DNA from 2 places in the Streptococcus sp. 27098_8_113 genome. Region 1 is predicted to be linked to the other one. Evidence: riboswitches for the same ligand, from Rfam matches in the RefSeq annotation. Region 1 holds a riboswitch; the other holds the start of a gene.
The links. A riboswitch is a leader RNA that binds a small molecule or an ion and turns the genes downstream of it on or off. The one in region 1 is predicted to bind preQ1.
Positions count from the first base shown of each region.

Region 1 (12,507 bases):
TCAGCTCTCTGCAGATAAGTGACAGCCCCCTTCTTGCGCTCGATGGTCTTGGCATCAAGCAGAAAACGACGCATCAAGGCAGCCAAGTCTTCAGCATGATCCAGATAAACGGACAGGATTTCCAGCTGGTACTTGCCTGAGTCTGGCTCCCGCATGCTGCCATTTGAGAGAAAGGCTCCCCGTAGGTAGGCTCGACTGGCTTCGTCATCAGTCAAAATAGCCTGGTCAATCCCTGCCTCAATACCAAAAAAAGAGTCAGCCAAGTGCAGGTCAGAAAGGATTTCTTCCACTTTCTGATCCAGAAATACTGTATAAACGCGATTCTTGCGCAGATTAGTCTTCTGATGATGGCGGATTTCTGACTTGACCTGATAAAGGTCCGACAGCAGCTCATAGAGATGGCGAGCAATCTTAGCATTTTCTGTTGAAATGGATAAGGTGAGGCCGGTCGAAGAAATTCCCAAACTACCAGCCATCTTGATAATGGCAGCCAACTCGTTTTTGTCTTTTACAGATAAGCTTAAAAGCTCTTCTTTTACTTTTACTGTAAAGCTCATTTGCGCACCTGTATAATCTGCATCAATTCATCCACAAGTAACTCTCCGTCATGGAAAGCTCCGCCATTTTCCAATCGAAGGAAATTCGATGAAATGACACGCGGAACTTGCTCTTGCAGCCCTCGAAAATTATGCTCAACCTGAACCAGATATTCATCAAATTTATTGCTGTTCATATACTCACGCGGAACTGGCTCGATATTGACCAAGACAGTATCAATGAACTTTTTACCCAAATGACGATGCAGTACTTGAACGTGGTCGCTATCTGAAAAGTGCTCGGTTTCGCCGCGCTGGGTCATAATGTTGCAGACATAGGCTACTTCTGCCTTAGTATCTAAAATAGCTTGGCCGATTTCTTCGATTACGAGGTTTGGCAAGATGGAGGTAAAGAGAGAACCCGGTCCCAGCACCACCATATCGCTATCTAAAATGCTCTGGACCACCTTTCTACTAGCAACAGGCTTTTCATCATCATAGGTATTGGTCACATAGACCCGCTCAATCATACCAGCCTTACTGGCTAAATTACTCTCACCGACAACTTCCGTTCCATCAGTAAACACAGCATGCAGAGTCAGTGGAGTGTCGCTTGAAGGGTAGATTTTACCTGTTGTATGGAAAAACTTGGTTAGAAGCTGCATGGCATTATAGGTCGAACCCTGCATTTCGGAAATGCCTGCAATAATCAGATTCCCAAGGGGATGACCTGCTAGAACGCCGTCTCCTTTGGCAAAGCGATACTGGAAGACCTTCTCATAAAACTTTGGCATGTCAGACATGGCGACCAAAACATTTCGCAAGTCACCCGGCGGCGTCAGCTGCTGGATGTTCTTACGCAGCTCACCAGAACTGCCGCCATCATCTGCTACTGTGACAATGGCTGTGATCTCCACATCCTTTTTCCGCAGGCTGTTTAAAATGACTGAAATTCCTGTACCGCCGCCGATAACTGTAATTCTCGGTTTTCTCATGAGCGGTTCACCGTTTCCTTCCGGCGATTTTTGTCGCGATGACTGGCATTAACTGGCCAGTTTTTCGCTAAATCATCCGCCAAACGCTGTGCAAAGGCCACACTACGGTGCTGTCCACCTGTACAGCCAACTGCAATAGTCAGTACAGACTTTCCTTCCTTTTGATAGCCGGGCAAAATCGGCACAATCAGGCCCAGCAAATGCTGGTAAAACTCTTCTGACTCCGCATGGTTCATGACATAGTCAAAGACATCCTTGTCCAAGCCTGTCTGATTGCGCAGCTCAGGTTTATAGTAGGGATTTGGCAGGAAACGCACATCAAAAACCAAGTCCGCATCCAGAGGTAAACCATATTTAAAACCGAAACTCATAACCTCGATGCGGAAACTGTGCAGATCAGCCTGGTTTGAAAATTGTTCAGAGATGGTCTTTCTGAGCTCCCGTGGTGTCAGTTCCGTCGTATCTACAACATTTTGACTGAGATTTTTCAGAGGAGCTAAAAGTTCGCGCTCCAGTTTAATACCATCTAAAATTCGCCCGTCGGCGGCCAAGGGATGACTGCGTCTAGTTTCCTTATAGCGAGCCACCAACTCCTTGTCGGCCGCATCCAAAAATAGAATTTTAAAATCAATTTCCGTGCTTCTTTCTAGCTCATCCAGAATATCCTGAATCTCCAAAAAGAAGGAGCGACTCCTCATATCAACAACCAGAGCCAACTTATCATTGTCCTTTGTTCCTTCGACCAACTGCAAAAACTTTGGTACTAGGGTCGGCGGCATGTTATCAATGGTAAAATAACCCAAATCCTCAAAAGACTGGATAGCGACAGTCTTTCCGGCACCGCTCATTCCTGTCACAATCACTAATTGAATCTTGTGTTCAGCCATTCTTTCTCCCTTCGTCTAACATTTTATTTCTAAAAAAGGACGGGAAACTTCTCCCGGTCCCAATCATTTATTCTACGATCTCAGCAATGACTTCGATTTCGATTTTTACATCACGAGGCAAGCGAGCCACTTCTACTGCCGAACGAGCTGGAAACTCGCTTTTAAAGGCCGTTTTGTAGACCTCATTAAATGGCACAAAATCATTGATATCACTTAGGAAACAGGTTGCCTTGATCACATGGTCAAAATCTGTTCCAGCTGCTTCCAAAATAGCTCCTACATTTTTTAAAACTTGCTGGGTCTGCTCTTCAATCGTTGCACCTACAATTTCTCCTGTCTCTGGTGACAAAGGAATCTGACCACTTGCAAATAAAAGGTTGCCAACGATTTTTCCTTGAACATATGGTCCGATTGCTGCTGGTGCTTTATCTGTTTGTACTATTTTTGCCATTGTATTCTCCTCATTTCTTTTATTTTACTTATTATATCATAAAGTCAAAAGACTGACTATTCTTGTCCTCCTTCCCATTGACTTTTAGGAGATTTTTCTTTATGATAGTAAATGCATAATTCAAAACACTTGTTTTGGACTGGTTCGCAAACTTCCCAGTATAAAAAACTAAGTACCCTTATATTCTAAAGTAATGTAATTGCGCATAGTTTTTTCTGGTGTCCTGCCACTTTGGCAGAACTAACTGAGAGGTTGAGACGGAGGTTTCAGCCTTATTTTATTTCTCAAAAGGAGGACCTATGAAAAGAAAAGTTATTATTGACTGCGATCCCGGCATAGACGACAGCCTAGCCCTGCTCTATGCCCTGCAACACCCTGACTTAGAGGTCGTTGCTTTGACCATAGTTGCTGGAAATGTCCCAGTAGAACTTGGTCTTGAAAATGCCTTTAAAATCCTAGAAAGGCTGAATCGGCTAGATATTCCAGTCTATGCAGGAGCCTACAAGCCCTTGGTTCGTGACTTCGTCTCCGCTCAGGACACCCACGGCATGGATGGATTGGGGGAAAGCGGGATAACAAGAAGCAGCTCCACCCAAGCCCAGCCACAAGCAGCTTATGACTTTCTGGCTGACTATTTCCAGAAAAATAGTGACGCTTCCATCATTGCACTGGGGCCTTTGACCAATATTGCTTTGGCTCTTAGGAAAAATCCTAACCTTGGGCAACATCTAGACCGATTTGTCACCATGGGCGGCAGCTACAAATCGCACGGCAACTGTTCACCCGTAGCGGAGTACAACTACTGGTGCGATCCGCATGCAGCCCAAGAAACCTACGAAAAACTTGGAAAGAAGATCGAAATGGTCGGTCTAGATGTCACGCGAAAGATTGTCTTGACGCCTAATCTCTTGAAATATATGCGTTTTATCAATCCTGAAGTCGCTGACTTTATCGGAAAAATCACTCGTTTTTACTGGGATTTTCATTGGGAGTATGAACATATCATCGGCTGTGTCATCAACGATCCCTTGGCCGTTGCCCATTTCCTGCATGAAGACCTTTGCCAAGGCTTTAACTCCTTCGTCGATCTTGCAACGGAAGGCATTGCCATGGGACAAACGCTGGTTGATGCCTATCATTTTTATGGTAAGGAAGCCAATGCTAAGGTGCTGACCCAAGTAAACAGCCACCTCTTCTTTCAGGATTTTCTCTCCGTGATACTCAACACGTCAAAGGAAATCATCTGCCAAGATCTAGAAACTTTAAATTTAGGATAAAATTATGAAAAAAACAACACCATTTACCATCACATTTACAGCTATCTGCATCGCTCTAAACTATATCGGAGCTAACATTGCCCTTTTTCTAAAACTTCCTGTTTATTTGGATACTTTTGGAACGATATTGGCTAGCCTCATTTTAGGACCTATTGTGGGAGTAGGAACTGCGGTTGCCAGTGCTCTTATTAGCGCTTTTACAACGGACATTTCTGCTATTTATTTCTCTCCAGTAGCCATTCTTTTGGCTCTGCTCGTCTCAGTCTTTTTCACTGCTGATTCAAAACCAAGACTAAATCTTCTCTGGAGAACAGTTCTAGTCTCTCTGCCAGCAACTGCTTTGGCCTCTCTGATTACTGTGATAGTCTTCAAAGGAATTACCCCAAGCGGCTCTAGTATTATCGTTCAGGGCTTACATGGATTCGGCCTAGATCTGGTCACCAGCACCATCATCGTCCAAGCGCTAACCGACTATGCAGACCGCCTCATCGTTATTGGGGTCAGCCTCGTCTTCATCCCACAACTCAAAAAAGTCATCCCAAGAATCTTTGCAAAATCCAGCAATGCATAAATCAAAAGAACTACTCAGAAAACATGATTTCGAGTAGTTCTTTTGATTTTAACATTTGTTTTTTTATAAGTTTTTAAGGTTAAGTTTAAAAAAGGAGTAGGCAGACTCTTCTTGAGTCCAAGCCTACTCACAAGCTACATTCTGAGATTAATTGCGTCCCTTGAGAACAGCCTCAATGATTGCCATTCTGACAAAGACGCCATTTGTCATTTGCTCTACAATTCGAGATTTTGGAGCTTCAACCAAATGGTCTGCAATTTCAACATCGCGATTGACAGGCGCTGGGTGCATCAGGATCGCAGTGTCCTTCATACGATCATAGCGCTCTTGCGTCAAACCGTGGAGTTTATGATAATTCTCCTTAGAGAAAATGGAGTTGTAGTCATGGCGCTCATGCTGCACGCGCAGGAACATCATGACATCCACTTGGTCAATCACTTCGTCAATCGTTACGAATTTACCATAGTCAGCAAATTCCGCACTTCTCCACTCATCTGGACCAGCAAAGAAGAGCTCCGCGCCAAGACGTTTCAAGATTTGCATATTAGACTTGGCTACACGAGAGTGATCAAGGTCACCAGCGATGGCTACTTTCAAACCATCAAAATGTCCGAATTCTTGGTAAATTGTCATCAAGTCAAGCAAACTTTGGCTCGGGTGCTGACCAGAACCATCACCACCATTTACGATAGAAGTTGTAATCGTTGGGCTTTCGATCAATTCTTTATAGTAATCGACCTCAGGGTGACGGATGACACAGACATCTACACCGAGAGCTGACATAGTCAAAATCGTGTCGTACAAGGTTTCTCCCTTGTTGACTGAGCTTGTCTTGACATCAAAGTCAAGCAGGTCGCATCCAAGTTTTAATTCTGCTACTTCAAAAGCCTTGTGAGTCCGAGTTGAAGATTCAAAGAAGAGGTTTGCAACGATATGCTGCTCATCATAATGAACCTTTGCGCCGTTTTTAAATTCAATCCCGCGCTTGATCAGGGCCATTACTTCTTCGTTCGTAAGGTGTTCCATAGATACAAGATTTTTAAGTGCGATTTGATTTGATGACATGATGTTATACTCCTTTTTTATTAAAAACTTTGGACAAATGTAGCAATCTCGTCAGCCTAATTTTTAGGTTCTGGCAGGATGAGGTAGAGGGCAATTCCGAGAACAGTTGACAAGGCAACTCCTGAAACTTGCAGACCTGATAGTTGCAGGGTCAGACCACCGATACCAGATACCAGAACGACACTGGCAATCAGCAGGTTTTTTTTGTTGTCAAAATTGGTTTGGGCTTCAATCAGAATTTTCAAACCGCTGGAAGCAATTACCCCGAAGAGGGCGATGGAAATGCCACCCAAAACTGGACTTGGAATTGATTGGAGCAGGGCAGACACTTTCCCAACAAAACTCATGACAATAGCCAATACAGCAGCACCAGCAATCACATAAACGCTGTAGATTTTATTGAGCGCCATAACCCCGATATTTTCACCGTAGCTGGTTACTGGCGGAGCACCAAAGATACCTGCGATGACCTGAGCTAGACCATCCCCAGCCAAAGTCTTATCCAAACCAGGCTCTTTAAAGAAATCCTTGCCTGTCAAGCTATTCAGAACCATTACATGCCCAAAGTGCTCTGTCATCGTTACAAAGGCGATCGGTGCCATTGTTAGAATTGCACTTGGATATAATTTAAAATCATAATCTATAAACGGAAGATTCATCGGCGGAACGTGGAACCAAGAAGCTTTTGTCACGTTGGCAAAAGAGATAATCTCCTGACCTGTCACCGCTCCGACAATCAGAGCGAAGATATAGCCAACAATCAAGCCCAGCAGAACTGGAATAATACCAACGATTTTCTTACCGTAGATGTTAAAGAGAATAACACAGAGAAGGGTTACCATCCCGATAGCAAAGTAGGTGATGTCGTAGACCTTCTGGTCTCCAACGGTCTTATACATCACATCGCCAACGGCTGTGCCCGCCAGACTCAGACCAATCACCATGATGATAGGCCCTACCACTACTGGTGGCAAAATCTTATCAATCCAGGCGTTCCCTGCGAATTTCACGATGAGGGCCACGATGAAGTAGACCAAACCACCCGTGATAGCACCTTGCGCAACCGCAGCAATCCCATCTGTCTTCATTAAGATTTGCATGGCAGCGATATAAGCAAAGCTGGAACCCATATAAGCAGGGATTTTGTACTTGGTCACTGTCAAGTGAGCCAGCGTTCCCAAACCACTTGAAAACAGGGCTACTGCTGGGTCAATTCCCACCAGAATCGGAACCAACACTGTCGCCCCAAACATGGCGAATAAATGCTGGAATGAAAGTCCTAAGAGTAATCCAGGTTTTGGCATATCATGGACATCGTATTTAACTTCTTGACTCATCTTGTCTCCTCCTCTACAATCAGAACTCGGTCCTGACCATCTTTTTCAGTCATTTCAACAATAATCTCTTCAAGGTGGCTCGTTGGAATATTTTTGCCAACATAGTCTGCCCGAATCGGCAACTCACGGTGCCCGCGGTCCACTAGAACAGCGAGGCTGACGCGTGATGGCCGCCCATTGCTGACAAGATTATCAATGGCTGCGCGGATAGTCCGGCCTGTATAGAGCACATCGTCAACGATAATCACTTCGCGATCAGTAATGTCAACTGGAATCACTGTCGTGTCTTCCTTGACCTTGATATCGTCTCGGAAGGGCTTTGTATCCACTTCGCAAACTGGAATCTCAATTTTCTCAAGCTGAGCCAGTCGTTGCTGAATGCGTTTGGCAATGAAGACACCTCTGGTCTTAATGCCTGCCAAAACGATTTGGCTTAAATCCTTGTTGCGCTCGATGATTTCATAGGTGATTCGCGTGATGGCACGATTCATGGTGATCTCATCGACAACTTCCTTTGTCTTCATCTAAACCTCCTAAAAACATTAAAAAAGCCTCCTTTTGCAAGGAGACCTCAGAAAATAGAGATAGGCTGAAACAAGACGCACTTGTCACACTCCACCCATCATTTTTACTTTGCTCCTTGCCTATCTCTCTGGATAGAATTAAAGGACTATTTAATTGTTTATAACTATACCACAATTTCAATTCCATTTCAAGAAAAAAATGAACTTTTTTCACGATAAATTGCTAATCCATTTCAACAAAATAAAAAACAGAGAACATCTGTTTTCTATTTCCTACTATAATACTCTAAGCTTTCTTCTTTGAAAATGAAATAGATTTGATTCCGTAAAAAATAAAACCAAAGACCAGATAGGCCACAAAGATAATCAAGCACATCTTGATAACATAAGGCCAACCGTGCTTATAGACATTAAGGAAAAAGTAGGGAAAGGGTTTATCCTTGGCATTGGGAATATCAATTTTCAAGAAAAAGCCGTTAATAAGGGCAAAAATCATGTAAATCAGCGGAACACTTGTCCAAGAAATGGGATCAAACCAACGATACTGCCGAGTTTTATCAAATACAAGAGTATCAAAGAAAAACATGAGAGGCACAATATAATGGCAAAGGAAATTTTCCAGCCGATAAAAATCGGTCGCAATCGGAGCTAGGAGCAGGTGATAGACCACGCAGGTAATCATGATACACATGGTCACGCCGCCCTTCACGCGCAACAGCTTGGAACTCTCCCAGTTATTGTCCGTCCACATTCTAAAAATGAGATAGGCGGTGAATAATAGAACCAGAAGATTAGACAAGACCGTGTAGTACATTAGCATTCCCACGCCAAGTTTAGCAATTTCCAGATAGACTCCTACAAAGGCCAAAACCAGAAGAAGAAGGCGATAAGCAAGAATTACTTTTTTATTCATAGCGCTTCTCAGATTTTCTTGACAAATTCTGACTTGAGCTTCATAGCACCAAATCCGTCAATCTTACAGTCAATATTGTGGTCGCCTTCGACGATGCGGATATTTTTCACGCGCGTTCCTTGTTTGAGATCCTTAGGAGCACCCTTGACTTTCAAGTCCTTGATTAAGGTAACTGTATCACCATCGGCCAACTGGTTGCCGTTCGCATCAATAGCCACTGGACCAGCTTCTCCTGCTGCAACTTCTGCAGGATCCCATTCATAGGCACATTCTGGACAAACCAAGAGGACACCATCTTCATAAACGTATTCTGAGTTACATTTTGGGCAATTTGGTAAATTATTCATTAAATCATTTCTCCTTATAAGTGGACAGACATTCAGAAAAAAATAAGAACCGAATGACAGCCATATTTTACCGTCTTATTATACGATATTTTATCTTATTTGACAAATGGACAAAGAAAATCACTTGTTTTTAAAAAACTTTCTTGACTTTTATGACAAAACAATGTACTATTCTAGTGTATATACAGTAACTAAAAGGAGTTTATTATGAAACCAACATCCAAAAATCAGTTTATGACACTGACCGCTTTCTTGACTGCCCTAGCCATCGTTATTCCGCTGGTTATGCCGATTAAGATTGTCATTCCGCCTGCTTCCTTCACTTTAGCCAGCCACGTTGCAATCTTTCTGGCTATGTTCATCTCACCACTCATGACAGTGATTGTCGTTCTCGGCTCTACCATCGGATTTTTCATGTCCGGTCTTCCTTTCATCATCACCCTGAGAGCCCTGTCTCACCTACTCTTCGGTACTATCGGAGCTCTTTACCTGCAAAAGCATCCTGGCATATTGGACAATCAGAAAACGACCTGGATCTTTAATTTCGTGCTGGCCCTGATTCATGCCTTTGGTGAGGTAGTGGTCTGCATTCTCTTTTATACGACAACAGCCTATCCGGCAAATGCCTTCTATATCCTCTTCGGTTTAGTTGGATTTGGTACAATCGTTCATAGCATGGTGGACTTTGTCATTGCCAAATTTGTCTATCAGGCTCTGAAAAAGATTCGCTAAACCTTGAATCTTCTAGAGATTTGATTTACAATGAAGATATGACAAAAAAACGAAGAAATGATGTATTAGAGCTTTTAAAAGAAGCTCGGCAACCTTTAAACGGACAATTTTTGGCGGAACAATTTCATGTCACTCGCCAGATTATCGTTCAGGATATTGCCCTGCTGCGGGCTGATGGTGCTCCGATTATCAGTACCAATAGGGGCTATCTCTATAAAGAAAGCAATGAACCCGCTCATTTTCACCGCCTTTTTAAACTCAAGCATAAGGCCGACGATATCGAAGCCGAACTTTTGGCTATCGTTGATAATGGCGGACGGGTGCAAAATATCATGATTGAGCATCCTGTCTATGGGGAAATCCAGACCTATTTGAAATTGACCTGCCGTCGCGATGTGCAGCAATTTTTAGAACAAGTCTCAGAGAGCGATTTTCGTGCTTTATCCGAGCTAACAAATGGAGTCCACTACCATCTAATCGAAGCGGACTCTCAGCAGGACCTAGACTATATCGAGGAAGCCTTAGCTACACTGGGCTTTCTGCAAGAATAAGCACGAGGCAAATATTCTAGATTGAACCAGTTTTGAAGGAAAGTCAAGGCTGGTTTTTATATTTTGAATGAACAAGAAACTTTGTCAACTTCCTAGAAATAAGGTAGAATAAGAGAAAGAAATCTGTAGGGGGACAGAATGGCAGCAAAAACAAAATACCAAGTCATCATGGATAAAATTATTAGGGACATTGAAAAGGGAAGGCTTAGTACGGGGCAAAAGATACCCTCCGTCCGCAAGCTGGCAGACCGCTACAGTTGCAGCAAGGACACTGCCCAGAAGGCTCTGATTGAGCTTCGTTATCAGAAGTACATCTATGCCGTGCCTAAGAGCGGCTACTATGTCTTGGAAAATGACCAAAATAAAAAGGAAGATATCGAGTTAGCTGTGACAGACGACCGCCATCAAGCCTACGAAGACTTTCGTATTTGTGTCAATGAAACGCTGATCGGTCGAGAAAACTATCTTTTTAACTACTACTCCCAGCAAGAAGGACTAGAGGAGCTGCGACAGTCGGTCCAGCGCTTACTCTTGGATTCCGCAGTCTACACTTCTGCAGATAATCTGATTCTGACTTCCGGTACCCAACAAGCCCTCTACATTCTCTCTCAGATCGACTTTCCTAATAGCAAAGAGACCATTCTGGTGGAGCAGCCCACCTACCATCGGATCAACGACTTACTGCTAAACCAGAAACTACCTTATGAGACCATTGATCGTAAACCAACTGGGATTGACCTAAACGAGTTAGAGAGGATTTTTCAAACAGGACAAATCAAGTTTTTCTATACGATTCCCCGTTTCCACTATCCACTAGGACATTCCTACAGCCGTCAGGAAAAGGAAGAAATCCTTGCCCTTGCTGAGCGTTATGATGTCTATATCGTTGAAGACGACTATCTGGCCGACTTTGATAGTAAGCGAGAACTGCCTTTTTACTATCTAGATGACAGCCAGCATGTTCTCTATATCAAGTCTTTTTCCACCAGCCTTTTTCCCGCCCTGCGCATCACTGCCTTGGCTCTGCCACCTCAGATTCGAGAAACCTTCCTCTCCTATAAAATAGCGGTTGACTACGACAGTAACCTCATCATGCAAAAAGCTCTCTCCCTCTATATTGACAATCTGATGTTTGAAAAGAATCGTCTGGCATTATTGAACCAACTGGAAGCAGAAAAAAATAAGGCACAATCCCTCTTGGACGACCTTCATTTCCCTCTACCCCACCAGTTAACAACCGATGGCGTGATTTTTGACCTCCAATCCCTCCCCTCAGTCAGTTCCCTCAAACATAGCAGGCTTCCGCTGGACTTTTTTGAAAGTAGCTACATTGAGACCTGCCCCTACCACTATGCTAAGCTACGGTTTGATGATTTAAAGGAAAATCTGGAAAAATTGAAAGACTATCTAAAAAAGTTGTAGGCTTATTGTCCTACAACTTTTGTTTGAATTTCTCCTTGTTTATCAGGCATCCATCATCCCAGCCTGCAGCTGATACATTTTCTTGTAGGTCCCATTTTGTGCCAGAAGCTCTTCGTGGCTACCAGACTCAATAATGCGCCCTTTATCTAAAACGTAGATGCAATTGGCATCCTGAATCGTAGACAGCCGATGGGCGATGGCAATAGTGGTTCGACCCTGCCGCATTTTCCGGAGGGAATGCTGGATCAGCTCCTCAGTTTCTGAATCGATATTGGCAGTGGCTTCGTCCAAAATCAAGATTTTAGGCTTGGTTGCGATGGTTCTGGCAAAGGCCAAAAGCTGTCGTTGGCCACTAGAGAAGGTGGAGCCACGCTCAGTAACCGGACTATCATATCCCTGAGCTAGATGGCTGATAAAGTCATGGGCATCGACAAAGCGAGCTGCTTCTTCGACCTCTGCTTGCGATAGATTTTCCTGATACATGCGGATATTGGAGGCAATGGTGCCGTGGTAGAGAAAGGGATCCTGCAAGACAAGACCGATATTGCGGCGTAACTCTGCTTGACTATAGTCTCTGATGTCTCTGCCATCGATAAGAATCTTCCCTATCTCAAATTCATAAAAACGCAGGAAAAGGTTAATAATGGAGGATTTGCCCGAACCCGTTGACCCGACAAAGGCAATCGTCTCACCTTGCTTGACACTAAAAGAAATATCCTTTAGAATCTCTCTCTTTCCGTCATAGGAAAAGCTCACATGCTGAAAGTCAATATTTCCTGCCTGAATCTCAGGTCCCTCTTCTGCTTGTTCAGGCTCAAAGTCTCGACGATCCATGAGTTCAAAAACACGCTCCGCAGCCACCATCGATGTCTGAAGAACAGAGTAATTTTGCATGACAT
Region 1 covers NZ_JAPVZU010000020.1:13,909-26,415, reverse strand. Annotated here, with positions in the region: partial or broken gene whiA (DNA-binding protein WhiA) at 1-557, opposite strand, end outside; gene O3644_RS09625 (YvcK family protein) at 554-1,531, opposite strand; gene rapZ (RNase adapter RapZ) at 1,528-2,418, opposite strand; gene O3644_RS09615 (RidA family protein) at 2,486-2,869, opposite strand; PreQ1 riboswitch class I at 3,003-3,047, shown strand; gene O3644_RS09610 (nucleoside hydrolase) at 3,169-4,146, shown strand; gene O3644_RS09605 (LytS/YhcK type 5TM receptor domain-containing protein) at 4,151-4,717, shown strand; gene O3644_RS09600 (aspartate carbamoyltransferase catalytic subunit) at 4,865-5,782, opposite strand; gene O3644_RS09595 (uracil-xanthine permease family protein) at 5,839-7,119, opposite strand; gene pyrR (bifunctional pyr operon transcriptional regulator/uracil phosphoribosyltransferase PyrR) at 7,116-7,643, opposite strand; gene O3644_RS09585 (Pr6Pr family membrane protein) at 7,930-8,556, opposite strand; gene O3644_RS09580 (zinc ribbon domain-containing protein YjdM) at 8,565-8,903, opposite strand; gene O3644_RS09575 (ECF transporter S component) at 9,111-9,635, shown strand; gene O3644_RS09570 (transcription repressor NadR) at 9,674-10,186, shown strand; gene O3644_RS09565 (PLP-dependent aminotransferase family protein) at 10,325-11,608, shown strand; gene O3644_RS09560 (ABC transporter ATP-binding protein) at 11,651-12,507, opposite strand, start outside.

Region 2 (12,507 bases), on a different contig from region 1:
CTTTGACCACTTTTGGTGCCAAACTTGTCAATTCTGACAAAATTTCCATCATATTTTCAGGCGTTTCCTCGAAATTATGATAACTGAGAACTAAATTTGGAAACTCGAGCATTTCTTCGAATTTATCTTTATGCGAATAGTATTCAAAATCAACATAGTCTGGCGAATAAAAATTGGCTACTTCTTTGATAAGAGCAACATATTCATCATCTGACAGATCAATTTCGCCACCTTCTCCGCGACTTCGCAGTGTGAAGAGCAATTCACGACCAGCAAATTTCTCGAAAATAGCAGGAGCAACGTTGAGAATGCTCTCTTTCGGCAAAAAGTCCGCGCGCCATTCGATAATGTCAGCATCATCATAACGACTCACATCAATTGCTTTAGCCTCTTCTAAACTTCTGGGCATGATTGAAACGACTAATTTCATTTGTCCACCTTAATTGTAAATACCTTGAGGTAGTTACTATTCTCATCTTTCTTATTGTATACAAAGTCTGCTGGTAGGCCATATTCCGCCAGATAGCGGTGAGGAACTCCTGCAAATCCTTTTTCAATTTCTTTTTTAAACTTACTTTTAGAAACATTAGCTGCGTTGGTCGAAAGAATCAATATTCCATTCGGACTCAAGATTTCCAAGGCCTGAGCCACCAAACGATGATAATCTTTCGCAACAGAGAAAGTCTGTTTCTTATTGCGAGCAAAGCTCGGCGGATCTAGGACAATCACATCATACTTTAGTTCATGACGCTTGGCGTATTTGAAATAATCAAAAACATCCATGACCACAAAACGATGCGGCTCTAAATCCAAACTATTGGCTTCAAAGTGCGCTTGGGAAAGCTCGCGGCTACGTTTGGCCAAATCCACCGAAGTTGTTTGACTGGCACCGCCCATGGCAGCTGCCACCGAAAATGCTGCTGTGTAGGAGAACATATTGAGCAGACTTTTTCCGCTAGCTAAGCCGTCAACCAGACTCCCCCGCACCTCGTGCTGGTCCAGAAAAATCCCAGTCATCAGGCCATCATTCATGAAGACTTGATAGCGCACGCCATTTTCCAAAACCGTAAAATAGGCTGGTGCTTCTGCTCCGTAGAGATGGGCAGACTCGTAGTCCAAGCCCTTGAAGCGAATCTTCTCGTAAGCTCCAGTGACCTCAGGAAAGACCTGCTGGAAAGCAGCCACTATCTGGTCCTTGATTGAAAAAACAAAGGAATTGTACCAAGAAAAAACGGCATATTTCTCGTAGATATCAACCGTAAAACCGCCAAAACCGTCACCTTCTTGGTTAAACAGGCGATAGGCTGTCGTATCCTCTGCATGACGGTAATAAAAACGCTTGTCTTTAGCTTTTTCAAACAAATGCTGAAAGAAAGCGGAGTTCAGCTCTACCTTAGCATAGGAAACCAGCCAGCCAAGTCCCTTATTTTGTAAGGAGAGATAAGCCGTTCCCAAGAACTTCCCCTGCTGACTATGCAATTCCACACATTGATCGGTGAATGAAAGAGTTGGAAAATCATTCTTATCTAGAACTAAAATTCCTTTTCCCAACTTTTCCTCTGTCTGCTTATTAACAGTAAGTTTCTTCATAAGCATTATTATACCAAATATTGTGAAAATTCTCAAAGCATATTTATTATTTTCAAATATTACTTGTTTTAGTAGAAGAAATTTTCAACATTTTATATATTAAATATTTATTTTATCAGGCGGCTTTTGAGTAAGCTTCCCCTACTCACACTTTCCACTATCTATCATGAAACAAATCCTGTCTAATCTTAGGTATGTTTGCGAACAATCTTGAAGCTAGGAAATAATTGCCCTTATTAAATTACTTTACAAATAAAATAAACTAAACACTAAATCACCTCAATTTTTCCTCAACTTGAAAAATTGTGATATACTTAGAAAAAGAGAATTTTTAGGAAATAAGACAAGGAAGTATCTTTCTGTGAAAAAAATAACCAAGAATTTACTCAATTTTATGAGTACAAGGCTCGGTTTCGTCTTGAGCTTGCTCACGATTTATTGGTTAAAAACCATGTGGGCTTATACTGTTGATTTTAATTTAGATATTCAAGGAGCCTATCAGATTTTTCTGGCTCTGATTAACCCTTTCCCCATCGGCCTTTTACTGATTGGACTTGCTCTTTATATCAAGCCGACTAAGCTTTTTTATTGTGTCAGCACGGCTATCTACATCATGCTCTTTGTCTGGTTGGTCTCAAACTCCATCTACTACCGTGAGTTTACCGACTTTGTGACAGTCAATACTATGTTGGCTTCCAGCAAGGTGTCTGCAGGCCTCGGGGCAGCAGCCATGGAGCTCTTCCGCCCTTGGGATGCTATCTATATCATTGATTTCCCAATTCTAGGCTGGCTTTTTTATAAAAAATATATCCGCTTGGATCATCGTAGGTTTAATTTCCGCGCCAGCTTTGCTGTAACGTCCCTATCAGCGATGCTCTTTTCGGCCAATCTTTTCCTAGCAGAAATTGATCGTCCTGAGCTCCTGACACGCGGATTTTCAAATTACTATGTCGTTCGCGCTCTTGGTCTTCCTGCCTTTCTCGGCTACAGTGCTAATCAAACCTATGCTGCTAATAAAGAGCGTTCCAAAGCCTCTGCCAAGGATCTAGAACCCGTTCAACAATATATCCAAACTCACTATGCCGAGCCAAACTCTGAATACTACGGCATTGCCAAAGGTCGCAATGTTATCTATGTCCATCTAGAAAGCTTCCAGCAGTTTCTGATTGATTATAAACTGCAGATGGAGGGCAAGGAATATGAAGTTACGCCTTTCCTTAACTCCCTTTACCACTCCAACTCAACTTTAGCCTTTTCAAACATCTTTAACCAGGTCAAGGCTGGGAAGACTTCCGATGCTGAGACCATGATTGAAACAGGTCTCTTTGGTCTCAACCAAGGCTCCTTCATGGTAAACTATGGCGGTACTAATACCCAACAAGCAGCACCTTTTATCTTATCAAAAAATGGAGACTACACATCTGCTGTTTTCCATGGAAATACAGGTAGTTTCTGGAACCGCAACACTGCCTACAAGCAATGGGGTTATAATTATTTCTTCGATGCGTCTTACTTTACCAAGCAAGACGAGACCAACTCCTTCCAGTATGGCTTGAACGATAAAATTATGTTCAAAGATTCCATCAAGTATCTGGAACATTTGCAGCAGCCTTTCTATGCCAAATACATCACCGTCTCTAATCACTATCCTTATACGACCAGTCTGATTGGCGATGAGATTGGTTTCCCACTGGCAGATACCAAAGACGAAACCATTAATGGCTATTTTGCAACAGCAAACTACCTCGACTCCGCTGTCAAAGCCTTCTTTGACTACCTGAAAGAATCTGGACTCTATGAAAATTCAATCATCGTCCTTTACGGTGACCACTATGGAATTTCTAATTCTCGTAATCCAGCTCTGGCACCTTTGATCAATAAAAATTCTGAGACTTGGTCTAGTTATGACAACGCCATGTTGCAGAGAGTGCCATACATGGTCGTGATACCTGGAATGGAAAAGGGAAAAATCATCGATACCTTTGGCGGACAAATCGATATGCTGCCAACCTTGGAGCATTTATTGGGGATTGACTCCAAAAATTACCTCCAAGTCGGGCAAGACCTCCTCTCACCTCAGCACCAGCAAATCGTGGCCTTCCGCTCAACCAATAACTTTGTAACACCAAAATACACAAGTTATAGCGGCCGCATTTACAACACACAAACTGGTGAGGAGATCACTCTGCCAGACGAGTCAACAACGGCTGAACTAGAAGCTATCCGAACAGCCGCAAATACACAGCTGAAAATGAGCGATGCTATTCAGACAGGGGACCTATTCCGCTTTTATACGGGCAATAACCTAGGAAAAGTCAATCCTGATGATTACAACTACATCAACTCTTTGAAAGCCCTCAAGGCCATTGAGAAAGAAAAAGGTGATCAATCGACTAGCCTTTATTCCAAACGTGGCGGTGTATCCTCTGTGGATCTCTTTAATTCACCAAGTTATCGAGCACTTCACCCAGAACAATTTCACTCTAGTACTAGCAGCGAAGAGGGAACTAGCGGAGAGTCCTCCAGCTCTTCTAGCTCCTCCAGTTCAAGTGTCAGTCCCTAATCTATGAGGCTACTCAACTCTTCCTAAAACATTGAAAAATGTTGAGGGAGAGTTTTTTTATTTTTGAAGCACAAAAAAAGATTGAAGACTTAAGCTGCAAAGCCTGTCTTCAATCTTTTCTTATTTTTATTCATACTATGCAATCACTTCAAAAACGGAAGCGGTCAGATTCTCCACATAGAAGGGTCTCTTATGACGACTATTTCCGACCAATAAACGTAGATGATCCGCATTCTCAAGGTAATAGGGCAGTCCACTTGCATTAAAAATGATTTCATAATGTTTTTCATCTTTAATCTCAAAAATGACGATACCACTGCCAGCAAAGGCTTCTCTTACAAAGACATGTTTGTAAATCTCTTCATAGGTTTGATAAGAAAATTCCTTCTGACTTGTCTTTAAGTGAATAATTTGCTTGATATAGTCAATACTCTCCTTATGTTGGCTGATCAATTCCCAATTCACTTGATTGACAGCATCGGGAGCATTGTAGCTATTCATTGCCCTGTCACGATCGCTAGGCAGGACTTGGCCCTCTTCGCCTGTTCCTACTAATTTTGTGCGGGAAAATTCTTGGCCCAATTCCATAAATGCCATACCCTGCATAAGCAAGTTCATAGCTGTTGCCAGCTCAATTCTTTTGGTCCGAGTGACCTCATCATCTTCTGGGTGCAAGTCAACCAGCAAGTCATGCAGATTGAAATTATCATGCGCCTCCACATAATTAAGAACTTGGCTTGGTGTCAAATAGGAGCCCAACTCACTACTACCCAAAATGGCTTTGGCTATGATATCCTCCGTCGCTTGTCCGCTCACATAACCAGCTTTCAGACCACCGTAGACTTCAGCTCCCTTTATCGCATCACGCTGGGTATCATTGAAAAAGCCAATCCGTGGCAGTTGATAAGCATTGTCCTTCTTAGCCTTGTCCTCTGGCATCAGGCCTGTTCCCATATCCCAACCTTCACCATAAAGCAAAATCCGTGGATCAATTTTATCCATTTCTTCTCGGATGATATTCATGGTGGTGACATCATGGATTCCCATCAGATCAAAACGGAAGCCATCCACATTGAATTCTTCTACCCAGTAGCGAAGTGAATCAATCATGAATTTGCGGAACATTTCATGCTCACTGGCCGTCTCGCTGCCGACTCCGGTACCATTTTGGAAAGAACCGTTGGGATTCATCCGGTAGTAATAATCGGGAACTGTTGACTGAAAGGCGGAGTCAAAGGTCGAATAAATATGATTGTAAACCACATCCAAGGTCACAGAAATCCCTGCATCGTGGTAAGCCTGAATCATGGTTTTCAAATCTCGGATGGCCTGACCTGGATCATCCGGATTAGAAGAAAAACTGGTTTCTGGTGCATTGTAGTTCTGTGGATCATAGCCCCAGTTATAAGTAACTTGGCCATTTTCGTCATAGTCCTTGTGTCGGTCAGAAACCGGCTGGAGCTGCACGACATTGATACCTAGATTGCGAATGTAATCAAAAGTAGTCTGATCTCCCTGACTATTTCTAGTGCCGCTTTGACAAGCACCTAAAAAAGTCCCTCGCAAATGTTCTGCGACACCTGAACTAGGCGATTTGCTAATATCTCGGATATGCATCTCATAGATGACCGCCTGATTCGGATTATCTAAACGCCAAGTTGCCTCCTTGCCTTGACATACCTTAAAACCAGCAACAGTCTTGTCCTGTTCGGTAACAATAGCTGAGCGCTTGCCATCTGGACTGGTGGCAATTGTATAAGGATCTCGCGTCAAAAAATGCTGGTTTTCAAAATGAACATGATACTGGTAGGCCTTGCCAGCTAAATCTTCTGGCACTTCTACTGACCAAACTCCGATTGTATTTTTAGCATGATCGTGCGAGTAAATCTCGCCCTTTTCCATAGGGAATTCTTTATAAACGGCTGCTTGATTATCAGAAGTTTCATAGACTAGCAATTCAACTTTTTTGGCTGTCGGAGCCCAAACTTTAAACTCATTTACCTGCCCCTGCAGACGATGCCCAAGCCAGCCTTGGTAGCCCCAGCATTCATCAAAATAATCCGACCGCATGGCCACATCGAAATTATGAGGACGTCGCCGCGAATATTGGTGGCTCGTCGTCGCCGCTTGCAAGGAATAGTAAACCTGATGATCTCCTTCAATCAACCAAACCTCTGTGGGCAAATGAACTGGCAATAAATCAATGTGGTAGTCGCAAGATTGGCTGGACCAGTCTGAACGCTTGACAATCACATGAGCCTGACTAAGAGGCTCCCAACTTTTAAAAGATAGTTCTCCCTGGATACCAAAATAATCTAGTTTAGAAAAAGGTGCTTCTTTTCCCCACTGATCTGTCTGCCACTGCCACAAATCATAAGAAAAGTAATCTCCCTTAGGATTGTGGTAATGGACAATGACTTTATAGTCTAGCATTTTCATTTATCTCTTCATTCTAATTTTTCTAAGGAAAGAGCGCTCTCATCGATTTCATCTATATTGGCGAAAAACTCCAGATGATTGTGCAAAACTTCCAATTCTACTGGTGTATCTCCTCCGTACTCACCGTCCAGATTCAACATAAAGGGTGCCTTTTTATCCAATACTTCTAGCTTCAATTTGCTGGTTTTCAGATATTCAACATTGGCATCCGTCACGTGTTGACCACCATTAATTGCCTGTATGATGAGACTAAGCATATCAAACAACTTAGCCGTTTTTACAAGAATCAAGGTGAAATTTCCATCGTCCAGTTTGGTATCTGGCGCTAGTTTTTCAAAGCCTCCGATAGAATTAGTCAAGGCTGCAAAGATAAGCGAAATCTTGCCCTCAAAAACACCATGGTCATGCTCAATCCGTACCTTACGGGATTTGGAGCGTGGCAGCATTTTAGCCCCTTCAGCTACATAAGCCAGATAGCCTAGACGGGTCTTGACTTCACTAGGGACACTATAAGTCAGCTCTGTCAGTGTACCTGCCGCCGCAATGTTGATAAAGTATTTGCTGCCATAAGCCCGGCCGATATCCATCTGAATCGTCTGGTTTTTTTCGATAATTCGAGCCGCAGCCACCGGATCTCCCATGGGAATTTTCAAGGCACGCGCATAATCATTGGTCGTACCAGTTGGGATGAAAGCCAGCTTGGGGCGCACATCTAAGCCTGCAACCCCGTTCACTACTTCATTGATAGTCCCATCTCCACCAGCTGCTATAACTAAATCAAAACCTGCTCTTGCTGCTCTTTCAGCTTCTCGCTGAGCAGAGAAAGGCTCTGGAGTCGTCTGGTAGGCACTGGTTTCATATCCCACATCCTCCAAGACATCCAAGACTTCGGCAATATTTTTTTTGATAATTTCCTGCCCAGAAGTTGGGTTATAAATTAATCTTGCTTTTTTTATTTTATTTTCCATACTCAGCCTCACAAGCTATCTAGCCAGTCCTCGTCTCGAATCTCGATCCCAAGTTCTTGAGCTTTGGTTAATTTGCTGCCTGCATCGCTACCTGCCACCACCAAATCTGTCTTTTTAGACACACTTCCAGCGACATTTGCACCCAAGCTCAGCAATTTTTCTTTAGCTTGATTCCGTGTTAATTTTTGTAATTTTCCGGTCAATACGACTGTTTTACCAGCGAGAGCGGCATCAGCTGCCACTTTCTCCCCTAGATAGTCTAGGTTGACGCCAGCTTCTTGCAATTCCCGCAAGAGAAGCTGACTACCTTCTTGCTCAAAGTAAGAATGTAGACTCTGAGCGATAACTGTCCCTAGGCTGTCAATGGAAGATATTTCCTCTTGACTGGCCTGTGACAACTTGATCATATCGTGGAATTTCTCCATCAAAATCCGGCTAGCCTTGCTTCCCACGTGACGGATTCCCAGACCAAAGAGCAATTTCTCTGCTGAGTTTTCCTTGGAAGCTTGAATGGCAGTATACAATTTATTCGCTGATTTTTCCTTAAAGCCGTCCAAGGTCAGCAAATCTTCTACAGAAAGTCGATAAATTCCAGCCACATCCTTGACCAAGGCCTTATCAAAGACCTTCTCGACCACTGCTGGACCAAGACCCGTGATGTTCATCGCATCCCGACTGGCAAAGTGGATCAAGCCTTCCTTGATCTGAGCTGGACAGAGAGGGTTGATACAACGCAGAGCCACTTCGTCCTCGAAATGCACCAGCTCACTCTCACAGCTCGGACAGTGACTTGGTATTTCCAAAGCCTCTTCTGAGACCCGCTTGGACTCCACCACGCGCAAAACAGCAGGAATAATATCCCCCGCTTTATAGACGATAACGGTGTCTTTCTGACGAATATCCTTCTCTGCAATATAGTCTACATTGTGCAAGGTTGCTCGGCTAACAGTCGTCCCCGCTAGCTGAACTGGCGTCAAGTTCGCCGTTGGAGTCACAACTCCCGTCCGGCCGACTGTCCAGTCAACAGACAGAAGCTGGGCTTCCTTTTCCTCAGCTGGAAACTTATAAGCGATGGCCCACTTAGGTGCCTTGACCGTAAAGCCAAGTTCTTCTTGCACCGCCAGGTCATTGACCTTGATGACAATACCGTCGATCTCATAAGGCAGACTGTCCCGCTCTTTGGCAATCTTTTCGATAAACTCCCAAACGGCATCAATCGAATCCGCTAGAAAATGAATCGGATTAACTGAGAAGTCCAAAGAAGCTAGCTTGTTCAAAACTGCTTCTTGGCTGCCGGCCTCAGTCGGACTGGCTTCTTGGTAAAGGAAGGTTGCTAGATTACGCTTGGCCACAACTGCTGTGTCCAACTGCCGCAAGGTTCCTGCTGCCGCATTGCGGGGATTGGCAAACTCAGGCTCGCCATTCTCCTGCCGCAGCTGATTAACCGCATCAAAGGAAGCCTTGGGCATGTAGCACTCTCCGCGTACCGTAATGTCCAGCGGCTCTTTCAAAGTCAGTGGAATATCCTTGACTCGCTTGAGATTCTCAGTGATGTTTTCTCCAACAGAGCCATCTCCCCGAGTCGCCCCTGCTACCAAGATTCCCTTTTCATAGGTCAGGGAAATAGAAAGTCCATCAATCTTGAGCTCACAAATATAGGAAACCTGAGGAAATTCCTTGCGAATCCGCTGGTCAAAGGCTAGTAATTCTTCACGTGAAAAAGCATCCTGCAAACTAAAGAGAGGATACTGGTGTGGATATTTTTCAAATCCTTCTAAAATCTTCCCACCCACCCGATGCGTTGGGCTATCAGGTAGGATATCAGTTAGGTACTTTTCTTCTAACTCCACTAACTCACGATAGAGTCTGTCATACTCGCTGTCTGATACACTTGGCCTATCTGCCGTATAATACTCATGAGCGTATCGATTGAGCAATTTGACTAATTCTGACATTCTTTCTTTCATACTTCTATTTTATCACAAATACACAAAATCTTCCTCTATTTGTTCCGAATTCTCACTAAAAAAGAGGACATAAAAAGAGCGGAAATCCGCTCTCTACTGTCTTATTTTGTCAAATCAATCCTTTTAGCAATCTGGTTAATAATGATAGCTCCAACAATCAAAGAAGCAAATTCTCCAATAGCCGTTGTGAACCAAGTCAGGAAGAATGGCAAGCCCTGCAAGAAATACAACTCTGCAGCGATTGTCACCATCGAAATAGAAAAGAAAATCGCAAAATAGAAGTGATCCAAACGAATCAAATCTTTAATCAGGTATTGATTCTTATAGCGACTAAAGAGGTAAACACCTAGTGATAGGAAGACTAAAGTTGACCAACCGCCGACAAAGACGTCAATAATTCCAAAGCTATAGAGATTGGCAATCATACAGCCGATGGTCACTCCCATGATATATTTCCGATTATAAAAGGCCATAAAGTTCATCATTTCAGAAATTCTGAACTGGTAAGCACCGTAGCTGATAGCATTTAAAGGGGGCGTAATCGTAAGGGCCACATAAATGGCAGCAACAATGGCAATCTGAACCAAATCACGGACTGATAAGTTTTCTTGTTTCATGTTTTCTCCTTTAGCGCATGAGCGCGTGTAATATGCTTGGCGAAAGAAGTTAAGCGCCAAGGGTTGCGTCAAACGGGAAAATTATCTCCCCAAAATCGACAACTTCACTAGTATAGCATAAATCCTAGAAATGTGATAGACTATGCTTATGAAAACTTTGATTAAAAAATTCTTTGACAATGAGGTTCTATCCTACCTCTTCTTTGGTGTGGCAACCACTGTCGTATCCGTTGTCAGTCGGATGCTCTGCTATGAACTGACGGGAAACGAACTACTGGCTACGATTATTGGTGATATTCTGGGTATTCTCTTTGCCTTTGTGACCAACGATACTATCGTTTTCAAGCAAAATAGACAGGGCTGGCCAGTGCGATTGGTCAAATTTTTCACAGCCCGCCTGGCTACTATGGCCTTGAATTTACTGCTAACCTTTATCTTTGTCACTAGCTTCCCGCAGATTATCGGTCAATTCGTCCACAACGATATTAAGATGGTCAACACCATTGAAACCTTGATAGCTCAAGTGCTGATTATCATTCTCAACTACGTCTTCAGCAAGATTTTTGTCTTTAAAAACAAGGCAAAATAAGATGACTCGGCTTACTCTCCTATAAAAACAAATCTGGACCAGATAATTCTGGTCCAATTTTATTTTATATTTCCAAACTTGGATACTCAGCTGTCAGATGAGTAATATCACCTTTGACACCAAAATAGTCCTCAATTAGAGTCTGGAGTTCCGTCATAGCTGATTTGGCACGCGCTGCCTGCTCTCCATTGATAGCCTCGATAACCAAGATAGCCTCCTTGGTCTCCTCTGTCAGCATGGTCCGCTGCGCTTCTCGCCAGTTAAGGCAACGGCAGACCGCTCCCTCATCATCATAGTAGATGATTTCTTCCGGTAAAGCTGGTGCATCAGTCTCAGATCCCAGTGGGAAAAAGGCTTCGCCACCCTTGGCCTTACCCAGATAAAGGCCACCGACAATCTTGTCCAAATCTTCACCGCCACATGGAACCGCATAAGAGAGGGAAACACTATTATAAATATCTACTAAAGGATTGATGGGGTTAAATTCCCGTCCTTGACTAACCCGCTTGAGTAGGGCTTCGATAGAGGAACGCGCTCCTTTTTTGGTCTTGAATTTGCTGAAAGCCTGCCGCCACTCCTGAATGACATCATTTTGAGTGAAATTCTCATCTGGAATAAAGTCTGCTGCTCGCTTTGCGCCCTTATCCAGCAGGGATTTAAAATAAGGATCCTTACTTTCATCCACTTTATTATCCAGCCCCTTGACCACTAAGACACTAATCTGCGCTTCTGGAAACAAAGCCCAAAATTCATTTTCAACTGCAATTTTCATGTTCTACCTCAATAATTTCTTTTCTGACCTTTTTTGACCAGCTCCCAGTCCTTGGTAATATTCTCTCGGACGCGAACTAGCAACTTTTCTAACTCTTTCCGCTCAGTTTCTGAAAATTTTTCCAACGCAACCTGCTCCGAATATTCGTTTTCCGCCAGGATGAAAGGATAGAGAGCCGCACCCTTTTCAGTGACGAACCATTCCTTGTTCTTGCGGTTATTGGCAGCTTGTCGCTGTTCCACTAATCCTTTGCTTTCAAGCTTCTTGACTGAACGAGCCACCGTCGAGCGATCTACCTTGAGCAAGTCTGACAGCTCCTCCTGGATAATCCCAGGATTCTCCGCAATCCGCACCAGATAGAGATACTGCCCCCGCGCCAAATCTATGTCACGAAACTCAATATTAGCGATGGAATCCAAGGCCCGAGCAATGATTCCAATCTCACGTAAAATTGACATACCTCCTCCTTCTGAAGATAGTATAACAGATTTTTATTGCAAATGCAATAAAAAATTATTCAGAAATACTTATCTTAGAAAAATTCTATATAGAACTAAACCCCCGCACAGAACTCTTCCGCCTTTCCCTTATCCAGACCATCAAAAAAGAGGCTAGGAAAAAGTCTTAGCCTCACTTTTGAATCATTACGCTAGGATAAATGATAAATGGGATAAGACCGTATTCAGTAGCTATCTTATCCAGATTATATAAGTAAAAGAGAAGGCAAATCGTTTGGAATATGTTTTAATCTCGGGTAGATCCGGTACTATCTGTTCGGAAGCTACAGCCAAAGCAAGCTCCTTCTTATCCTCCTAGTTCTCCTTTTTCAACTAATATTCGGCGTTGTTTGTTCAGTTCGCGGTCTCTGGCAATATCGTAATACAAGTCAAATTCTTCTTTGGTATTGACTGAATGTTCTTGATCATCCTTGCTAAGTTCGGCTGGAATCGTCAACCCTTCGTAAAGGTTTGTATTAGCTGGGACAAAAAGCTGATACAAATC
Region 2 covers NZ_JAPVZU010000002.1:38,300-50,806, reverse strand. Annotated here, with positions in the region: gene aroD (type I 3-dehydroquinate dehydratase) at 1-430, opposite strand, end outside; gene O3644_RS01560 (class I SAM-dependent methyltransferase) at 427-1,590, opposite strand; gene O3644_RS01555 (LTA synthase family protein) at 1,952-4,153, shown strand; gene pulA (type I pullulanase) at 4,289-6,586, opposite strand; gene O3644_RS01545 (diacylglycerol kinase family lipid kinase) at 6,601-7,560, opposite strand; gene ligA (NAD-dependent DNA ligase LigA) at 7,569-9,527, opposite strand; gene O3644_RS01535 (QueT transporter family protein) at 9,629-10,144, opposite strand; PreQ1 riboswitch class II at 10,142-10,264, opposite strand; gene O3644_RS01530 (GtrA family protein) at 10,293-10,733, shown strand; gene O3644_RS01525 (B3/4 domain-containing protein) at 10,798-11,505, opposite strand; gene O3644_RS01520 (MarR family winged helix-turn-helix transcriptional regulator) at 11,514-11,963, opposite strand; gene O3644_RS01515 (hypothetical protein) at 12,310-12,507, opposite strand, start outside.
Region 2: linked by a shared signal. The riboswitch ahead of O3644_RS01535 (QueT transporter family protein) and the one ahead of O3644_RS09610 (nucleoside hydrolase) in region 1 are both predicted to bind preQ1.